Linked DNA regions of Rhizobium lentis. The protein of the gene in region 1 binds, or shares a complex with, the protein of each later gene. Links are inferred from orthologs where the notes say so. Each region holds a gene or a part of one and is shown on either strand. Other genes may lie near its edges.

Evidence for each region.
Region 2: the proteins of J0663_RS16115 (region 1) and dnaG are in contact, whole or in part, in a crystal structure (PDB 2R6A), measured with the Geobacillus stearothermophilus proteins. The link is inferred for Rhizobium lentis from one-to-one orthologs. Residues at the interface, in WP_033016901.1 of Geobacillus stearothermophilus: Ser13, Glu15, Ala16, Gln18, Glu91, Leu92, Asp94, Ala95, Val96, Pro97, Thr98, Ala99, Ala100, Asn101, Tyr104, Tyr105, Ile108; in WP_049624496.1 of Geobacillus stearothermophilus: Lys456, Leu457, Leu458, Pro459, Ala460, Asn463, Ala464, Leu467, Leu535, Leu536, Ile537, Ala538, Gln544, Glu545, Asp548, Tyr549, His552.

What each region holds. Positions count from the first base shown.
Region 1 is NZ_CP071454.1:3,349,499-3,359,786, forward strand. Bases 7,307-10,288 are described here. They hold J0663_RS16115 (replicative DNA helicase), read right to left. Parts: upstream 9,555-10,288; coding sequence 8,058-9,554; downstream 7,307-8,057. Other genes in these bases: J0663_RS16105 (AzlC family ABC transporter permease), read left to right, coding at 7,307-7,737; J0663_RS16110 (AzlD family protein), read left to right, coding at 7,734-8,036; rplI (50S ribosomal protein L9), read right to left, coding at 9,928-10,288. In the rest of the region: J0663_RS16070 (SDR family NAD(P)-dependent oxidoreductase), read right to left, coding at 1-60; purF (amidophosphoribosyltransferase), read right to left, coding at 138-1,628; J0663_RS16080 (CvpA family protein), read right to left, coding at 1,859-2,476; DNA repair protein RadA, read right to left, coding at 2,567-3,967; alr (alanine racemase), read right to left, coding at 4,778-5,941; J0663_RS16100 (AraC family transcriptional regulator), read left to right, coding at 6,129-6,950; more of J0663_RS16105, read left to right, coding at 7,018-7,306. UniProt on the Escherichia coli protein: The main replicative DNA helicase, it participates in initiation and elongation during chromosome replication. Travels ahead of the DNA replisome, separating dsDNA into templates for DNA synthesis.
Region 2 is NZ_CP071454.1:451,805-461,589, reverse strand. Bases 6,854-9,785 are described here. They hold dnaG (DNA primase), read left to right. Parts: upstream 6,854-7,288; coding sequence 7,289-9,283; downstream 9,284-9,785. Other genes in these bases: recQ (DNA helicase RecQ), read left to right, coding at 9,283-9,785. In the rest of the region: J0663_RS02340 (antibiotic biosynthesis monooxygenase family protein), read right to left, coding at 1-120; J0663_RS02335 (GFA family protein), read right to left, coding at 344-844; J0663_RS02330 (DEAD/DEAH box helicase family protein), read left to right, coding at 1,087-1,596; J0663_RS02325 (adenylate/guanylate cyclase domain-containing protein), read left to right, coding at 1,720-3,456; carA (glutamine-hydrolyzing carbamoyl-phosphate synthase small subunit), read right to left, coding at 3,800-5,005; J0663_RS02315 (GatB/YqeY domain-containing protein), read left to right, coding at 5,273-5,725; J0663_RS02310 (hypothetical protein), read right to left, coding at 5,730-6,620. UniProt on the Escherichia coli protein: RNA polymerase that catalyzes the synthesis of short RNA molecules used as primers for DNA polymerase during DNA replication.

The DNA.
Region 1 (10,288 bases):
GCCGATGCCGCGCGATGCGCCAGTCACCAGCGCGATCCTGCCTTCAAGATTGATGTTCATCTGCTCCGGTTCCGGATTTGCTGCGAAGGTGAGGGGCGCAATGGCCCCTCAAAGGGAAAATCAGAGGAGCAAGGGGCTCAGCCGTTGCTGGCAAGCATCGAAAGCTTGTTGCCCATCGACTCGCCGTTCTTGTCGAGCAGGCGGGTCGGATAGTCGCCGGTGAAGTAGTGGTCGGTGAACTGCGGGCGCGCCGGATTGCGGTCCTCGCCGCCGACGGCGCGATAAAGCCCGTTGATCGACAGGAAGGCCAGCGAATCCGCGCCGATATATTTGGCCATGGCGTCGACGTCGGCATACTGGTTTGCCAGCAGCTTTTCGGCATCGGGCGTGTCGATGCCGTAGAAATCGGGGAAGAAGATCATCGGGCTTGCGACGCGGACATGGACCTCGCGTGCGCCGGCTTCGCGGATCATCTGCACGATCTTGAGCGACGTCGTGCCGCGCACGATGGAATCATCGACCAGCACCACACGTTTGCCTTCGATCATCGCCCGGTTGGCGGAATGCTTCAGCTTGACGCCGAAGGCGCGGATCTGCTGCGTCGGCTCGATAAAGGTGCGCCCGACATAGTGGTTGCGGATGATGCCATATTCGAAGGGGATGCCGCTCTCCTGGGCATAGCCGAGAGCCGCGGGCGTGCCGCCATCCGGCACCGGCACGATCACATCCGCATCGACCGGCGCCTCCTTGGCGAGGTTCATGCCCATGTTCTTGCGCGTCGTATAGACGTTGCGGCCGCCGACGACCGAGTCCGGCCGGGCGAAATAGACATATTCGAACAGGCAGAGGCGCTCCGGCTGCGGCTTGCCGGGCTTGCGGGCGTCGATGCTGATCGAGCCGTCCGGTTGGATTTCGCAGATGACGACCTCGCCGTTTTCGACATCGCGGATGAACTTGGCACCGATGATGTCGAGCGCGCAGGTTTCCGAGCAGAAGATCGGCTTGCCGTCGAGTTCACCCATGACAAGCGGGCGGATACCGGTGGGGTCGCGCGCGGCGATGAGCTTGGTGCGGGTCATGGCGAGCATCGAATAGCCGCCTTCCATCTGGCGGATGGCGTCGATGAAGCGGTCGGATGTGGAAGCGTGGCGGGAGCGGGCAATGAGATGGAGAACGACTTCGGTATCGGATGTCGACTGACAGATGGCGCCGGTCGCGATGATCTGGCGGCGCAGCGTCAGGCCATTGGTGAAATTGCCGTTATGGGCAATGGCGATACCGCCTTCCTCAAGTTCGGCAAAGAGCGGCTGCACGTTGCGCATCGCCACTTCGCCGGTCGTGGAGTAACGCGTATGGCCGATCGACATGCCGCCGGGCAGACGGGCCAGCGTCATCGGATTGGTATAGTGGTCGCCGACGAGGCCCATATGGCGCTCCTGATAGAAGCGCTTGCCGTCGAAGGAGACGATGCCGGCAGCTTCCTGTCCCCGGTGCTGCAGGGCGTGAAGGCCGAGAGCCGTAAGGGCTGCGGCATCGGGATGTCCCAGAATTCCGAAAACGCCGCATTCCTCGTGCAGCGTATCTCCGTCGAGCGGATCGTCGATTGGCAAGGAATGGGACTGGTTCATTTCTGCGGGCCTCTGCTCTCACAAGAATGGATCGGCATTTCCAGTATCATATATCGGAAATCTAGCAGCTTTCCGATAACTTCATGCTGAACGACACCGCTTTCAAAGCCGATACGCGGTCTCTGAAACGGCTGAGGTCCGGCGGAGCTGGAATGCCCGGCCGGACCCTTATTTCACGTCCCGCTCAAATGGCAATTGCCGCAAGGCGAGTCAAGATCTTGAACACTGTGTCAATTCGCCGGCTGCTGTGCGCCGCCTGCAGGCGCGTCTTCTGCCGGCGCCTGGTCGGTCGTCGGCGGCGTGGCGCCTTCGCCGCTCTGTGCCGGCGACTGCATCTTATCACGGAAGCTTGCCTGTATCATCTGGGCAAATTGCTCCGGCAACACGGCCCTAAGCTTCACGACCATCGAATCCAGGAAGGGCTTCGACTTGGCCTCGTTGACCCAGGCCGGCCGATGTTCGACATCGACGAGCCAGTTCCAGAAGGCGACGGCGACGACCATCAGCAGCAGGCCTCGGGCCGCGCCGAACAGGAAGCCGAGCGTGCGATCGAGCGCGCCGATACGGCTGTCGATGATGAAATCGGCGATCTTCATGGTGATGAAGGAGATGACGATGAGCGCGATCAGGAAAACGACGGCCGCCGACCCGGCGATCGCGATGCGGTCGTCATCGGTGTACTTCTTCGCATAGGGCATCAGGTACGGATAAAGGTAGTAGGCGGCGGCGGCCGAACCGCCCCAGCTTGCGATCGAAAGGATCTCGCGCGAGAAGCCGCGGACCATCGCCAGCACGGCGGAGAAGAGCACAACGCCGATGACAATACCGTCGAAAATCGTAATGGGCATGTAAATTCAACTCCAGGACTGCCGCTCGGCGGCCGTGTCGCGCCTTATCGTGTGCCTCCTATATCATCACCAATCTTGGCAATGAAAGGATCAAACCTCGTCTTCCACACGCAGCGCCCCTTTCGACCCGGCGATGCGCGCGACCAGATCCGGCAGGTTTTCCACCTCGCTCCAACGCCCGCCCGAATTCTTCGGCAGTTCGGCGGAAGCGGACGGAAGCAGTGCTGCGGAAAAGCCCAGCTTCTCGGCTTCCTTGAGGCGCTGGGCGGTGTGCGCAACCGGCCGAATGGCGCCCGACAGGCTGACTTCGCCGAAATAGACGCAATCGGCGGGAAGGGCAATACCGGCCAGCGAGGAAACGAGCGCCGAGGCAACGGCGAGATCGGCCGCCGGCTCGGAGATGCGGTAACCACCGGCGATATTGAGATAGACGTCGTGCTGGCCGAGTCTCACGCCGCAATGGGCTTCCAGCACCGCGAGAATCATCGACAGCCTTGCTGAATCCCAGCCGACCACGGCGCGCCGCGGCGTACCGAGCGAAGTCGGCGCCACCAGCGCCTGCACCTCGACGAGCACGGGGCGGGTGCCTTCCATGCCGGCGAAGACCGCTGCACCCGGCGATTTCTCGTTGCGTTCGCCGAGAAAGAGTTCCGAGGGATTGGCGACTTCGCGCAAGCCCCGGTCCGACATTTCGAAGACGCCGATCTCGTCTGTCGGGCCGAAGCGGTTCTTGACCGTGCGCAGGATGCGGTAATGGTGGCCGCGATCACCCTCGAAATAGAGCACGGCATCGACCATATGTTCGACGACGCGCGGGCCGGCGATCTGCCCGTCCTTGGTCACATGCCCGACGAGCACCATGGCCGCACCCGTCTGCTTGGCGAAACGGATCATCGACTGCACGCCGGTGCGCACCTGCGTCACCGTTCCCGGAGCGGATTCGGCGAGTTCGCTCCACAACGTCTGGATGGAATCGATGATGACGAGGTCCGGCCGCTTGCCTTCGGCGAGCGTCGCCAGAATATCCTCGACATTGGTTTCAGCCGCCAGCATCACATCGGTATCGGCCGCGGCAAGCCGCTGCGCCCGCAACCGGACCTGCGCCACCGCTTCTTCGCCGGAGACGTAGATGATCTTGTGGCCGCGCCGGGCGAGCGCTGCCGCCGCCTGCATCAGCAGCGTCGATTTGCCGATGCCTGGATCGCCGCCGATCAGCACCGCGGAGCCGCGCACGAAGCCGCCGCCGAGCGCCCGGTCGAGCTCCGACATGGCGGTGTGGATGCGCGGCGCCTCCTCGATCTCACCCGACAGCGCCGTCAGTGTCACCGGCCGGCCCTTCTTCGGCGTCTTGCCGGGGCCAGAGCCGATCCCGCCCATCGGGTCTTCCTCGACGATGGTGTTCCACTCGCCGCAATTGTCGCATTTGCCGGCCCAGCGGTTGTGAACCGCGCCGCAATTCTGGCAGATGAACTGTGTCCTGGCCTTCGCCATCAAGCTACTCTTTCAATCCGGATTTACCGAATGAAGCGGTCCAGACGCTTCATCGAATCAATTGTCGTGCTTGAGATAATGGCTATCGCGACGGATCAAAACTAATGATTTCCCCATCAGCGTTTCGCGTGCCTATGCTTTAGTCGTGTGTTCATCCGGAACGGTGGAAGATGTTCGATTATTCGCTCGCGCACTGGCTTGCATTTCTATCGGCGGCAGTTTTGCTCAACCTTTCGCCCGGTCCCGACATCGCCTTTATTCTCGGTCACACGATGAACAGTGGAAAACGTGCCGGTTTTTCAGCGCTGTCCGGCGTCTGGTCCGGTGCGGCCCTGCATGTGCTGATGGCGGCACTCGGCCTTTCCGCCGTGCTTGCCGCTTCCGCCGTCGCCTTCTCCACGGTCAAATGGATTGGCGCAGTCTATCTCGTCTGGCTGGGCATCCAGGCTTTGCGGGCCCAGCGGCGGGAATGGCCTGGTAAAAGCTGCCGGCGAAAATATGCGGGCCGCGAAGATCTACCGGCAGGGTATCCTGGTGTCGCTGCTCAATCCGAAGGTGGCGATCTTCTTCCTGGCCTTCCTGCCGCAATTCGTCGTCGAAGGGGCGGGGCCGGCATGGGCCCAACTCATGCTGCATGGCGGGCTCATCATCGTCGTTGCCGCCTTCATCGAGCCGCCGCTCGTCCTGATCGGAGGGCACCTTGCCGACGCACTCCGGAACAATCAAAGGATCGGTCTGTGGCTCGATCGGGGTCTCGGCGCGCTTTTCGTGGCGCTCGGTATCCGCCTCGCGCTCAGCAGCCGCTGACCGCTATTCCTCCGTGACATAGCGCCTTTCGTGGCGCAGCCCCATGCTGGTCAGGATCTCGTAACCGATCGTGCCCGCCGCCCGCGCCACGTCGTCGACCGGCATGTTCTTTCCGAACAGCTCGACATAATCGCCTGCGCGCACGGCGTTCTCGGGAAGGTCCGTGACATCGAAGATCGTAAGGTCCATGGTAATCCGGCCCGCAACTGGCACCCTGTGTCCAGCGATGAAGCCGTGCCCGCCGTGCGCCACTGCCTGGCGCAGCGGCACGCCACCGCTCGACTGGCTGCGCATATAACCATCGGCATAACCGGCAGACACGATCGCCAGCCGGCTTTCACGGCGAAGCTGCAGGGCCCGTCCGTAGCTGACGGTCTCGCCGGCCTCGACGGTGCGCACCTGTATGATGCGCGCTTCGGCCGTGGCGACCGGCCGCATCGGGTTCGCCATGCCGCCGACCGCCTCACCGCCATAGAGCGAAATGCCGGGGCGGGTCAGATCGAAGTGATAGTCTTCGCCGAGAAAGATGCCGGCCGAGGCGGCAAGACTTGAATCGATGCCTTCATAGGCGGCGCTAACCCTTCGGAATGATTCAAGCTGCTGGCGGTTCATCGTATGGCTGGGGTCGTCGCTGCAGGCGAGGTGGCTCATGACCAGCACCGGCGCAAAGCTTGCCGGCCTCGAGACGTCGCCGGCGAGCGACAGCGCATCGTCGATGCGCAATCCCAACCGATTGAAGCCCGTATCGACATGCAGCGCGCAGGGGTAGTCACCGTAATCGGCAAGCACCGCCATCCAGAAGGCAAGCTGCTCGTCGGAGGAAATCACCGGCACCAGATCATTGTCGAAGAAGCGCCGTTCCGTGCCCGGCCATATTCCTGAGAGCACGAAGATGCGCGCTTCGGGCGCATAAAGGCGGAGTGTGACGCCCTCGTCGACGGTCGCGACGAAAAAATCCCGGGCGCCTGCCAGGTAGAGCGCTTCGCCGGCATCCTCGATGCCCATGCCATAGGCATCCGCCTTGACGACGGCTGCGGCGCGCGCGGCACTGGAGCGGCGCGCCATGTCGCGCCAGTTCTCCGTGAGCGCCGTCAGATCGACGGTCAGCCGCAGGCCTGCGGAAGCGAAAAGATCGTCGTCTTCGAAGGGGATAGGAATATCTGTCATGAATCGCCGTAACAATGAAGGGAAAACCACTTCACCCAGTCTAAAGAGCATTGTGGCCAAGGGAAAGCGGAAGCGGTCACATACCATCTTTGCCGCCCGCATGATCACTTTTGTTCAAGACGCATGCCGGCTTCCGCGTTAATCTCGCTGGATGCAGAACGTATCGCAGAAAGAGGCGGCAGACGCTATGCCGCTTGCCAATGTGGAATCGGCCCGCTTCTGGCGGGACAGCCGCTTTCGCGACATGGAGTGCCTGAGCGCCACCTTCCTGACGCATGAATATGCGCCGCATGCGCACGATACATTCAGCATTGGCGCGATCGAAAGCGGCAGCCAGATCGCCACGCTGAGCGGCAGGCGGGAGGAGACCGGCCCGGGAGATCTTTATCTGATCGATCCGGGCGTCATCCATGACGGCGCTCCTGGCGGCGAAGGCTACCGCTACCGCATGATCTATCCTGATTTGAAGCTGTTCATCGATATTCTGGAAGACGTGACGGGCAGGGCCTTCCACGCAACGCCGTCCTTCGCCGGCGGGCTTCCACGCGATCCGCAGCTCGCCAATGCCTTTCATGCCGCCCATCGTACGCTTGAAAGGGGCGCAGGTGCGCTCGAATCCGATGAAAGCATGTTCTCGGTGCTGGCGACGATCTTTGCGCGCCACGGCAGCACCATGATCGTGCCTGTCGACACACAGGAGCGGAGCGCCGTTGCCCGCGCCCGCGAATACCTCGTCGAGAATTTCGACAGCGACGTCGGTCTCGAGGAACTGGCCGGCGTGGCGGGATTGAGCCGCGCGCACCTCATCCGCGCTTTCCGCAAGGAATATCACATTACGCCGCATGCATTCCTGACGGACCGGCGGGTGCAGGTAGCCCGCCGGCTGCTGCGGCAGGGGCGTGCACCGGCCGATATCGCGCTCGAATGCGGGTTTGCCGATCAGGCGCATTTCACCCGGCACTTCAAGGCGCGCACGGGCGTGACACCCGGTCAATTCCGCGCCGGCTGATCACTTTCGTTCAATACGGCCGTTTCGGGCTGGGATACTGCTCCGCGATCTCAGTCAGGAGGTTGTCATGTTGCAGCAAAGCCGACCGCCCGGCGAACCTATTGTCGGCGAATTTCTTGCCGGAATGCGCGCCATTTTTCCGCTGGTTATCGCCGTCCTGCCGATCGGCCTCGTCTTCGGTGCCGTCGCGGCCACCAAGGGCCTTTCTCCCCTGGAAACGACGCTGATGAGCGCACTTGTCTTCGCAGGCGGTTCGCAATTCGTCGCCATGGACATCTGGTCGCATCCGGCAAGCTGGATCGGCGTCGGCTTCGCGGCCCTGCTGGTCAATATCCGCCACGTACTGATGAGCGCGTCGATCGGCACGAAGATGCAGTCCTTCTCCGACGCCAAACGCTATGTCGCCATGCTCTTCCTTGCTGACGAACTCTGGGCCATAGCGGAATTTCGCGCCGGCAGCACGCGGCTGACGCCCGCCTGGTATGCCGGTATCGTCACGCCCTTCTACCTCACCTGGGTCGGCTCGTCGCTGGCGGGCGCACTGCTCGGCGCTTTTCTGGGCAACCCGGCCGTCATCGGCCTCGACTTTGCCTTTACGGCCGTCTTCGTCGTGCTGGTCATGGGCTTCTGGAAGGGGCCGGAAACCGGCGCGATCCTTGCCGCAAGTGGTGTCGCATCCGTGGCGGTGCACCACTTCGTGCCGGGTGTCTGGTATATCGCCGCCGGTGCGCTTGCCGGGCTGGCAACGGCCCTCTGGCAGGGCAGGGCGCGGGAGCAGGCGGCATGACGCTCGACCTCAACATCATGATCGCGATCCTTGCGATGGCCGCCGCAACGGTCTTCACCCGTATCAGCGGCCTCGTTTTGATCCGTCATGTCGAAATGGATGAGCGCCGGAGAGCGGCGATCGAGGCCATTCCACCGGCCGTGGTGATGGCCGTTATTGCCCCGACCGCCTTTGCGACCGGATGGGCGGAGACGCTGGCCTGCGCGGTAACGGCGATCGTCGCACGCCGCCTGCCGATGCTTGCGAGCGTCGTGGTTGGCGTCGCAACGGTCGCTTTGTTGCGAGCTGTAGGGCTCTGAAGGAACTGGCGCGAGACCGCGTCAATGTTCCTCGTACTGTATGAAGGACGGATCTGCGAGATCGGCAAAGCGGGTGAATTCCGCCTGGAAGGCGAGCTTCACCGTGCCTGTCGGTCCGTGACGCTGCTTGGCAATGATCACATCGGCCGTACCCTTCACCTTGTCGAACAGCGCTTCCCATTCCGGATATTTCGGATCGTGAGGATCTCGTGGCTCCTGGTTCTTGACGTAATATTCCTCGCGGAACACGAAGAGCACGACGTCGGCGTCCTGCTCGATCGAGCCGGATTCGCGAAGGTCGGAGAGCTGCGGACGCTTGTCGTCGCGGCTTTCGACCTGACGCGAGAGCTGCGACAGCGCGATGATCGGAACATTGAGTTCCTTGCCGAGCGCCTTCAGGCCGGTGGTGATCTGGGTGATTTCCTGGACGCGGTTGTCGCTCGATTTGCCCGAGCCGGTCATCAGCTGCACGTAGTCGACCACGAGCACGTCGAGGCCGCGCTGGCGCTTAAGGCGTCGCGCCCGCGCCGAAAGCTGGGCGATCGATATGCCACCGGTCTGGTCGATATAAAGCGGTACCTTCTGCATCATCATCGAGCAGGCGACGAGCTTTTCGAAATCGGCATCGTTGATATCGCCGCGGCGAATCTTCGAGGAGGAGACTTCCGTCTGCTCGGAGATGATGCGGGTGGCGAGCTGTTCGGACGACATTTCGAGCGAATAGAAGCCGACGACACCGCCGTTCTTCGCCTTCATGCTGCCGTCCGACTGTACTTCGCCCTCATAGGCGGCGGCGATGTTGTAGGCGATATTGGTTGCAAGCGAGGTCTTGCCCATGCCGGGGCGCCCGGCGAGGATGATCAAGTCCGAACGTTGCAGGCCGCCCATCTTGGCATCGAGCGAATGGATGCCGGTGGAAATGCCCGACAGGCCGCCGTCGCGTTCCTTGGCGACAGCCGCCATATCGATGGCGAGCGCCACGGCATCATTGAAGGACTGGAAGCCGCCGTCGTAGCGGCCGTTTTCGGCGAGTTCGAAGAGGCGGCGTTCGGTGTCCTCGATCTGCGACTGCGGCGGCATGTCGAGCGGCGCGTCATAGGCGATGTTGACGACATCCTCGCCGATCGTGATCAGCGCTCGGCGCAGCGCCAGATCATAGATCGCCCGGCCGTAATCCTCGGCATTGATGACGGTGACGGCATTGCTGACGAGACTCGCCAGATACTGCGAAACCGTCATATCGCCGACCTTCTCATCGGCCTTCAGGAAGGTCTTGATCGTCACCGGATTGGCGATCTTGCCCATGCGGATGATGTCGCCGGCGACCTCGAAGATCTTCCGGTGCAGCGGTTCGTAGAGATGGATCGGCTTCAGGAAGTCCGACACCCGGTAATAGGCGTCGTTGTTCATCAGGATGGCACCGAGAAGCGCCTGCTCGGCTTCGATATTGTTGGGTGCTTCGCGGTAATGCTGCTCCGAAGGAGCAACGGCTGCAATTTTTCGAGCGGCGTCGTTCATCATCATCCGTTCTGTCTTTTTCCAACTCCGGATTTGCAATCCCGGATGGAGAAAATCAAGGGGCTGCGAAAGGAGCGGAGCTCGTCTCGTCTAAATCCTGAACGCTGTGCCCATTGTTCGACTTCTCCACAGTCCCGGGCGCCACAACTAAGAAATACTGGCAGTGTCACCCGCGGGACACGGTACGGAGCCGACTCAGCTCATCCGTTCTGGAGAAGGCCATGTTAGCCCGATGACATCGGACACGCAGCAAAAACATCGGGGTAATCCCCGCAAAAAAACGAGTCGACGGCTGCGAACACCGAACGAATGGAAAACGAAAAAGCCCGGCGCGGCGGCCGGGCTTTCCCTCTCGCGGATTGTCCGGCGAGAATTATGCTTCGTCTTCATCGAGGCCGTCAGCTTCCGGATCGAAGAAGTCTTCCGGACGCAGTGCGTCTTCGTCGACGCCGTAGATTGCGTCGACCGAGGTGAGCTCTTCGCCCTTCGCCTGACGCTCTGCCTCTTCGGCAGAACGAGCGACGTTCAGCTCGATATTGATTTCGACTTCGGCATGCAGCTGCAGCTCGACCTTGTGCAGGCCGATAGCCTTGATCGGCGTGTTGAGGTGAACCTGGTTACGGCCGATGTTGAAGCCCTCTGCGGCGAGCACTTCGACGACGTCACGGGCGGCGACCGAGCCGTAAAGCTGGCCGGTTTCGCCGGCGGAGCGTACGACGATGAAGGACTTGCCG
Region 2 (9,785 bases), 2.9 Mb from region 1 along the record:
ATCGATAAAGCCCTCCTGTGCCTCCAGCACCTTGTGGGTCATCATCACTTTGACGAGAAATTCCTCCCGTGCTGCAGCCGGCACCACGAATTTGTCGACACGATAGAAAGCTACATTCATCTATTTCTCCTGCATCGGATCTGCAGGCACTTGTGTAATTCCTCAAGCTTGGTTGAGGTCAATATGAAAATCAAAGAAATGGGGCCGGTTGAACGCCCAGTCGTTCTTCAGGCACCCTTCCGCGCATCCTGAAAATAAAGCCGTTGCTCTCGTTGGGGTCCGGGGCGCCGCTCTTCGAAAAAGCGGCAACGGGGCAGCGCCGCACCGGCAGCCGGAATAGAACTCAGCCGTCACGCCCTTTCACCGCCCATGAGGTGGTATCGTGATCGGGGTGCTGGTTGTTGCTCGCCTTGATCGCCGCCGCCCAATCAGCGCCGTTGGTTTCGGTCGCCCCGGTATTTTCCAGGCCCGTGATCGTTTCGAACCAGCCCACCATGTTCTCGGTGCAGGTATTGGCAAGCGGCGGGAAGGCGTGCGGATTGTCGAGCGAACCAATCATCAGGTTGGTGCGGCCGTTTTCGAGGTGGTGAAAAAACAATGGCGTGCCGCAATTGGCGCAGAAGCCGCGCTCGACGAGTTCCGAACTCTTCCAGACGCTTGGCTTGGCGCGTGTCCAGGTGAGCGCATCATCGGGCGCGGCGACGAGCGCCGCAAAGATGTTGCCCGAGGCCTTCTGGCACATGCGGCAGTGGCAGAGATGCGAATTGTCGAGCATAGCGGTTGCGCGGTAGCGCACGGAACCGCACTGGCAGCCGCCGCTCACCTCCATCTCGATGCGTTTCATCTTTTCTCCTCCTTCAAGAGGCGGGATGGGCCTAATCTCTTTTAGGTTTTCGTTTTCTGATCGTCCAGCCTGGAGCGGGTCCAATTCTGATGTTCGTGGCCGTGGCCGTTGCCATTGCCCGGTTCATTTCGGCATTGGGCTCCGTCATCTTTGCCAGCATACCGAAATTCCTCAGCAGCTGGTTCCTTGACGTAGGTGAGAGTGTCTTCTCACCAGATCGAAGGCCATGATAGGTGGTGCCTATGGGAATCAAGAACTATCTCATCGAAGGCGGTTCCGGCACTGGGAAAACGTCTGTCGCGACCGAATTGGAGCGGCGGGGCTACCATGTCGTCCATGGTGATCGGGTCTTGGCCTATGTCGGCGACCCCGAGACGGGCCAGGCACTCGCAGGACCACCCAAAGGCGCGGACCGCATCGTTTGGGGATACGCCCACTGGATCTGGCGTGTCGACAAGGTCCGCGCTATTGCTGCCGACACCAGCCATCCTGCCACCTTTTTCTGTGGCGGCTCGCGCAATTTCCACAAATTCCTGGAGCTTTTCGACAAGGTTTTCGTGCTCGATATCGACGTTGAGACCTTGAACCGGCGGTTGGATGGGCGGCCAAATGAGCCGGGCTTCGAGCCGGCCGAGCGAGCGCTGGTGCTCCGTTACCATCATACCCGGGAATATCTTCCCATCGGCATCGATATCGACACCACGGGTACCGTCCAAAGTGTTGTCGACGACATCCTCGCTCAACTCACCTGACGCCTGAAACTATTGAGGACCTTCTTCGGAGCAATCCCAAACGCAGGAACCTCGAAGTCGCGATAGACTTTTGAAATAGTCGTCTTACAATCCGATCTCTGCGTTCTAGGAAGGCAATGTGAAATGTCCGAAGAACGGGCCCAGCGCCGTCTTGCCGCCATATTGGCGGCCGACGTGGTGGGTTACAGTCGACTTCTGGACCAGGACGAGCAGGGAACACTGGCCGCGTTAAGGGGGCGGCGAAAGGAGATCCTTGAACCGCTGGTCCGCGACCGCCAAGGCCGTGTCGTAAAGGTGATGGGTGATGGCGTTCTCGTGGAGTTCGGAAGTTCTGTGAACGCTGTGTTATGCGCCGTCGAACTCCAGAAGCGGATGGCGGCCGCCAACGAGGGTATGCCTGCCGACCGGCAAATCAACCTTCATATCGGCATTAATCTGGGTGACGTCGTTGTCGAGGCCGGCGATCTGTTCGGCGATGGCGTCGTTGTCGCCGTGCGACTTCAGGCGATGGCCGGGGCAGGAGATATCTGTGTCTCCGGCGGCATCTACGACCAGGTCAAGCGGAAGCTTGATTGCGGCTTCGACGAACTTGGTCCGCAATCGATCAAAAACGTCGCCGAACCGGTGTCCGTCTACCGGATTCGGTTGTCGGCCGCATCGGAAGGTGGCGTGCCGGCGGACAAAGCGCCGCTGCCCCTCCCCACCAAGCCCTCCATCGCCGTCCTCCCATTTACGAACATGAGCAACGATCCGGAGCAGGAGGCATTTGTCGATGGCCTCACCGAAGACCTGATCACGGATCTGTCGAGAACCAGTGAGTTGTTTGTCATCGCCAGCAACTCGGTGTTTGCCTACAAGGGCAGGCATATGGATGTGCGTCGCGTCGCGCGCGAGTTGGGAGTGCGCCATCTTCTTGAAGGGAGTGCACGGCGGGCAGCGGGACGGGTGCGTATAAATGCCCAACTGATCGACGCGATCGCGGGTGACCATCTTTGGGCCGAACGATTCGACCGGAGCCTTGAAGATATCTTCGCTGTTCAGGACGAGGTGACCGGCAAAATTGTCGAAGCTTTGGTGGGCCGCCTGATCGCCGCGCCGGCGCGCAACAGACCAAGCAACCTGGAAGCCTACGACCTCTGTGTACGCGCGCGGGCCCTTGGCCTGCAAACGGCGCTCACCGCGAAGGAAGCTATTTTCCTGCTGAACCGGGCAATCGAACTCGATCCGGATTACGCGGAGGCGCACCGTTGGCTGGCACTGAACCTCTGGCTGGGCTGGGAGTTCTGGGACGAACCGATGGATCCCAACCGCGCAAAAGCCCTTGCCGAAGCACAGCGCGCGGTAGAACTCGATCCGAACGATGCAGGGAATCGCTGGGTATTGGGCGTAATATTGGGCCACGAGAGCCGCTGGGCGGATTCGGATGCCGAATTTAACGCCGCCCACAGGCTGGACCCCAACCACGCCGACGCATGGGCGATGCAGGCTGAACTGACGACCGAAAACGGGCGGCCTGCGGAAGCCATTGAGCAGGTGCGGAAGGCGCTCCGGCTCAATCCTCACCCGCCCGGTTGGTATTACTGGATGTTGGGCCAGGCTCAATATTCCATCGGCGACTACAAATCAGCGGTCCAAACGCTGCGCAGGCCCGAAACTTATCGCACGACTTCACGACGCCTGCTGGCAGCGAGCCTGGCGCAGCTTGGCCGCTTGGAGGAGGCGCGCTGGGAGGCGAAAATGTTCATGATAAGCAACCCGCACTTCACCACCCGGCACTGGTCGGCATCGCAGCCTTTCCCGGCGGAAGACGTGCGCCAGCATATCGTGGCTGGCTATCGCCTAGCGGGGCTTCCGGAATGAACCGCGTTTGGCAAGTCTCCCGAAGCCCGAAGTCCGAAGCCGTTCGCCAGCACTTCCGCTCCATGCTCGAGTCGTCCCCATCCACCTTGGCGAGTGGCCGCTCTCCACCCCAGATCGGATGTCGAGAAGGCCCGAGCCCAACGTTTGCCTTCGGGGATTAGGCATAGCCGCCGGAACGGCTGGCTGGAGGTCGCAAAGCAGCGTTATCCTTCTACAACGAAAAAAGACCGCTTACGCAAATAGCGGTCCTTCCCCTCCTTGCTGCCTCCCAAAATTCAAGAGAGACCAGATCAAGTTGGTGGGCGCCGGCTTAAGGAGCCTTGCGAAACCACACGTCTTGAAATCAGCGTTCGGCGAGCGCCGGTTCGCCTTTCTTCTCGCGCACCATGTTGATGAAGCGGCGGAAGAGGTAGTGGCTGTCCTGCGGGCCGGGGGAGGCTTCCGGATGGTGCTGGACCGAGAAGACCTGCTTGCCAAGGACTCGCAGGCCGCAATTGGTGCCGTCGAAAAGCGAAATGTGAGTCTCTTCAACGCCATCCGGCAGCGATTTCGAGTCGATCGCGAAGCCGTGGTTCATCGAGACGATCTCGACCTTACCGGTCGTGTGATCCTTGACCGGATGGTTGGCGCCGTGATGGCCCTGATGCATCTTCTCGGTCTTGGCGCCGAGCGCCAGCCCCAGCATCTGATGGCCGAGGCAGATGCCGAAGACCGGGATATCCGTCTTCACAAGCGTCTTGATGACAGGCACGGCATATTCGCCGGTTGCCGCCGGATCGCCCGGGCCATTCGACAGGAAGATGCCGTCCGGCTGCATGGCGAGAACGTCTTCGGCGCTCGTTGTCGCCGGCACGACGGTCACCTTGCAGTCGAGGCCGGCAAACAGGCGCAGGATGTTGCGCTTGACGCCGTAATCGAGGCAGACGACGTGGTATTTCGCATCCGCCGCGCCGAGTTCGCCATAGCCCTGGTTCCAGACCCACGGCGTTTCGGTCCATTGCGAGGACTGGCCCGATGAGGCGATCTTGGCGAGGTCGAGACCTTCGAGGCCGCTCCAGGCCTTGGCTTCGGCCTTCAGCGCCTCGATGTCGAAGACGCCGTTCGGATCGTGGGCGATCACCGCGTTGGGAGCGCCGTTCTCGCGGATCCAGGCGGTCAGCGCACGGGTATCGATGCCGCAGAGGCCGATGACGCCACGCGCCTTCAGCCACTGGTCGAGGTGCTTGGCGGCGCGGTAGTTCGAGGGTTCGGTGATGTCAGCCTTGAAGATGACGCCGACGGCGCCGTGGCGGGCGGCAGGCGTCAGATCCTCGATGTCTTCATCATTGGTGCCGATATTGCCGATATGGGGAAAGGTGAAGGTGACGATCTGCCCGAGGTAGGAAGGGTCCGTCAGGATCTCCTCGTAACCGGTCAGCGCCGTGTTGAAGACTACCTCGGCCTGCACCTTGCCGGTGGCGCCTATGCCCTTGCCTTCGATCACCGTGCCGTCGGCAAGGACGAGCAGGGCGGTCGGCTTTTCAATTGTCCAGGGTGCTGTCGCGGTCATCTTTATCCCGTTTCCGGCAGCCGGCGCGTTGCCGCGCGCGTCGCCATTTGATCTCCCAGGCGTCTAGGCACTGCAATGGCGCGCGCTTCTGGCCTGATCACGAATTTTGGTGCAGGTGGCGGTAAATAGCCACGCAATTGCCTAGCGTCAATCTTTGTAGCCTGGATTGCCGCCGTTTTCCTGCGCTTTATCGCGCCGATCGCGCAATTTATTTGATCCCCCGCATCGGCGTGGTTTATGAAGCGGCATCAAAAAAGGAGTGAAGACATGCTGCGCGATCAACTCGCCACCCAGCTGAAAGAGGCGATGAAGGCCAAGGATGCGGAGCGGCTGTCGACCGTTCGGCTGATTCAGGCCGCGATCAAGGACCGCGACATTGCCAATCGCGGCACCGGCAAGGAGCAGGCGAGCGACGACGAGATCCTGCAGATCCTCGCCAAGATGGTGAAGCAGCGCGACGAATCGGCAAAGATCTACGAGGAGAATTCCCGGCCGGAGCTTGCCGCCAAGGAGCGTGCGGAAATCACCGTCATCCAGGATTTCATGCCAAAGCAGCTTTCCGACGGCGAAGTGCGCGCCAACATCTCGGCAATCATCGCGGAGACTGGTGCGGCCGGCGTCAAGGACATGGGCAAGGTGATGGCGGCGCTCAAGGAGCGTTATGCCGGCCAGATGGATTTCGCCAAGGCATCGGCGACCGTCAAGGAACTCTTGAACTGATCGCTCAAATGACCCGTCTTGCCTGCGGTTCGTCCTGGACCGCAGGCCCGAGCACCGCCTCGGCGGCGGCGTCGACAATGGCGAATTTCGCCGCCTGATAATTCCGGTATTCGCAGATGAAGCGGCCCGACAGCCAGAAGTCGCCCCTACGGGCAGGCTCGGTCCAGCCGACGCTTTCCATGATTGTTGCCTGCGTCAGAAGCCGCTTCAGGTGCGTATTGGATATCATGAATTGTTCGCGGAGCTCCCTGAGCGACAGGGGACCGAGAACGACGCGTTCGGCCGTTCGGGAAAAATCCGGAAGGCGCGAGATTAGATAATCCATCACCAGCCCGCCGGAATTCGCCCAGTTGAAGAGGTTGAAAGTAGGCCCGGGACTGCGAACGGCTTCGCTGCCAATGATCGCCCTTGCGATCCGCGGCTGAATGGCTGCCATCATCGTGGAGGGATCGGCGGTGATCCGGTTGGCGCGTTCACCCCCGTCGAGGCTGTCGAGGATCATCATATGGGTGACGAGCCATCGGGTGAAATGCTGCTCGGCGCTTTCGGTTGGCTCCAGATAGCGTGTGCGCTTGTCGGGACCGGGGACCGGCCGCAGGAAGCGATAGGCCAGCATTTCCTGCATGAAGGCCGCAGCCGTGTTGCGGCTGGCGATGTCATTCTTGACCGCGAAATCGATGAAGCGTCCGGAGTAGAGGCCGACGTTCTGGCCGTCGTCGGGATGGCCGTAATGAAGCGCGAAGCCCGCATGGGCCATCAGCCAGCGCTGCTGCGCGGCGAAGATCGAGGCGATGCGCGGGCTCTCGCGATAGATCGCAAGCAGCTGATTGGCGCAATGCAGGATAGCGGCCAGAAAGCGATCGTCTGCTGCAAGATTGTCGGCGGTGAAGGCCATTGGAAGGGTCCAGGATGTCGGCGCATACATCTTTCATGCCGACGCGGCCTGTCAACGCCTTTGTTAACAAACTGTTAATTTCAAAGGGGAAACTCTCTCGGGGCGTGCCAAAAATTAAGAAGGCAGGAGCTGGGGGCGCTCCTGCCTTCTTGCTCTTTGCTTCCGCCGGCACGCAGGGCCGAAGCCCAAACCGGAGGGTCTTTGCAAAGGCACCCTTGCGAAGCGGCGCCGGGGGTAGGGATGGTGCTTCGCTCGGGGATCGCTTGGTTGAGATCGAACCTATTGCGGGCTGGCTGCTTGTTCAAATTACAAAAAAATAATGATTGCCGGAAAAGGCGGTCGGGGAAGCTTCGAAGCGATGGGCGCGGAGGCGGCCAAACGACGATGATGCTCAATTGACAAAGTCGATAAGGAATTGTTTTAGCGGCGGTTTCATTCCTCCTTCTTCTAAGTACGAGGTTCTTGGCGCAGGACTCGCCGCGGTGGAATTTCGACCGGTGAAGACAATAATGTCGCACCCCTGTCGCAGGTGCGGTAACGCGTTGTTGATCGAATAAGCGCCACCGCCGGCGACAGCTGCACTTGCCTGTGAATAGCGGGTTTTCGCGACAAGTTTCGTGGCATGGAGCGGCAAAGCAGCTTATATGGAGGTTGGCCAAGAGGTATAAATGCGCTTTTCCAACACTTTTCTCGATGAGATTCGCGACCGCGTTCCGATTTCGAACGTGATCGCGCGCCGCGTCAGCTGGGATAAGCGCAAGACCAACGTCTCGCGTGGCGACTACTGGGCCTGCTGCCCCTTCCACGGCGAGAAATCGCCGAGCTTTCACTGCGAGGACAGGAAGGGCCGGTACCACTGCTTCGGCTGCGGCGTAACCGGCGACCATTTTCGCTTCCTGACGGAGCTCGAGGGGCTGAGTTTTCCGGAGGCGGTGCAGCAGATTGCCGACATGGCCGGTGTGCCGATGCCGCTTGCTGACCCTGTCATGGAGAAGCGCGAGAAGGAACGCGGCTCGCTGATCGACGTCATGGAAATGGCGACGGCCTTCTTCCAAGACCAGCTGCAGACGGCAAATGGCGCAAAGGCGCGCGCCTATCTGCGCGATCGCGGGCTGACGGGACGCACCATCGAGACCTTCCGTCTCGGATATGCACCCGACAGCCGCAATGCGCTGAAGGAATTTCTCGCCGGCAAAGGCGTCACCAAGGAGCAGATCGAGGCCTGCGGTCTCGTTGTGCATGAAAACGTGCCAGTGTCCTACGATCGCTTCCGCGACCGCATCATGTTTCCGATCCTGTCGTCGCGGGAGAAGGTCATCGCCTTCGGCGGCCGCGCCATGTCGGCTGATGCGCCAGCGAAATATCTGAACTCCAACGAGACCGAGCTCTTCCACAAGGGCAATGTCCTTTACAATTTCGCCCGCGCGCGTCGCGCAATCCAGGGGCCGGGCCGTGGCGATCCGCAGGATGACAATGCGGCCGGCACTATCATCGCCGTCGAAGGCTATATGGACGTGATCGCGCTTCATCAGGCGGGGATCGAGAACGCCGTTGCGCCGCTCGGCACGGCGCTCACCGAAAACCAGCTCGAGCTGCTCTGGAAGATGGTTCCGCAGCCGGTGCTCTGCTTCGACGGCGACGGCGCCGGCATTCGCGCCGCCAATCGCGCCGCCGAATTGGCGCTGCCGCACCTGAAGCCCGGCCGCTCCGTCCGCTTCGCGCTGCTGCCGGATGGCAAGGACCCGGACGATCTGGTGCGCGATGACGGGCGGGCGGCTTTCGACAAGGTGATGAGCCAGGCAAAGCCGCTTTCGGAAATGCTGTGGAGCCGGGAAATCAATACCGGCAAGTTCGACACGCCCGAGGCGCGCGCCGAGCTTGAAGCGCGATTGAAACAGCTCGTCGCCGTCATCGCCGATGAGAATGTGCGCCGCCACTACCAGCAGGATATTCGCGACCGGCTGAATGCCTTCTTCCAACCGCAGTTCCTGAACCGCGGCAATGGCGAGCGACGCGGCTTCAACGGGCGGACAGGCCGCGGCAATGCCGGCAAGGAAGGGCCGAAAAGCCCGAACGTCATTTCCGACCGGCTTGCCCGCTCCGGCCTGGTGCGCGGCCATCAGGACAATACGGCGCTGCGCGAAAGCGTGCTGGCGCTGACGATCGTCAACCATCCGTCGCTGATGATCGACGATTATGACGAAATCGCCGCGATCGAATATGACAGCAAGCCGCTGCAGCGGCTCTGGTCGGCGATGCTCGGGGCTGCCGCTGCCGTCGCCGGTCCGCATCTGACGCGGGAATATCTGACCGAACGGCTGGAATTCGAGGGCTTCGGCCCACTCATCAAGAGCCTCGACCAGCAGGTGCGCAATGCCCGGCTGTGGACGGCGACCGAGGAGGCGGCGATGGAGGATGCGCGCGAGGGTTATCGCCAGGCGCTCGCCTTCCATAAACGGGCCAAAGCGCTGCGCCGCCAGAAGATCGAGCTCGAGCGCGAGATTGCGCTCGCGACCGAAGCCGGCGATGGCGAGGCGATAGCCCAGCTGATGCGGGCACAGCAGGAAGTGCATTTCGAAGGGGTGCGCCTCGAAAATCAGGAGGCGATCATCGACGGCTTCGGCGTGCTCTCCGGCCGCGTCAAAGGGGCGGCGAACCACTGATGCCGCTCAGCGAACGCGATGAACCGGGGTTTTCCGCTGCCGACGCGCTGTTTTCGGCCGGCCGCGCGCCGCTCGATGTGCTGAAGCAGATCTATGGCTATTCCTCCTTCCGCGGCAAACAACAGCAGGTGGTCGAGCACGTCGTGTCCGGCGGCGATGCGGTGGTGTTGTTTCCGACTGGAGCGGGCAAATCGCTGTGTTTCCAGATCCCGGCGCTCTGCCGGGAGGGCGTCGGCATCGTCGTTTCGCCGCTGATCGCCTTGATGCGCGACCAGGTGGAGGCGATGAAGCAGCTCGGCATCAGGGCCGCGGCGCTGAATTCTTCGCTGTCGCGCGAAGAGTTCGTCGAGGTTCGCCGCACGCTGTCGGCGGGAAAGCTCGACCTTCTCTACGTGACGCCCGAGCGGATCCTGACCGACGGGTTCCGCGAGCTCATCGCCCATGAGAAGATCGCGCTGTTTGCGATCGACGAGGCGCATTGCGTCTCGCAATGGGGTCATGA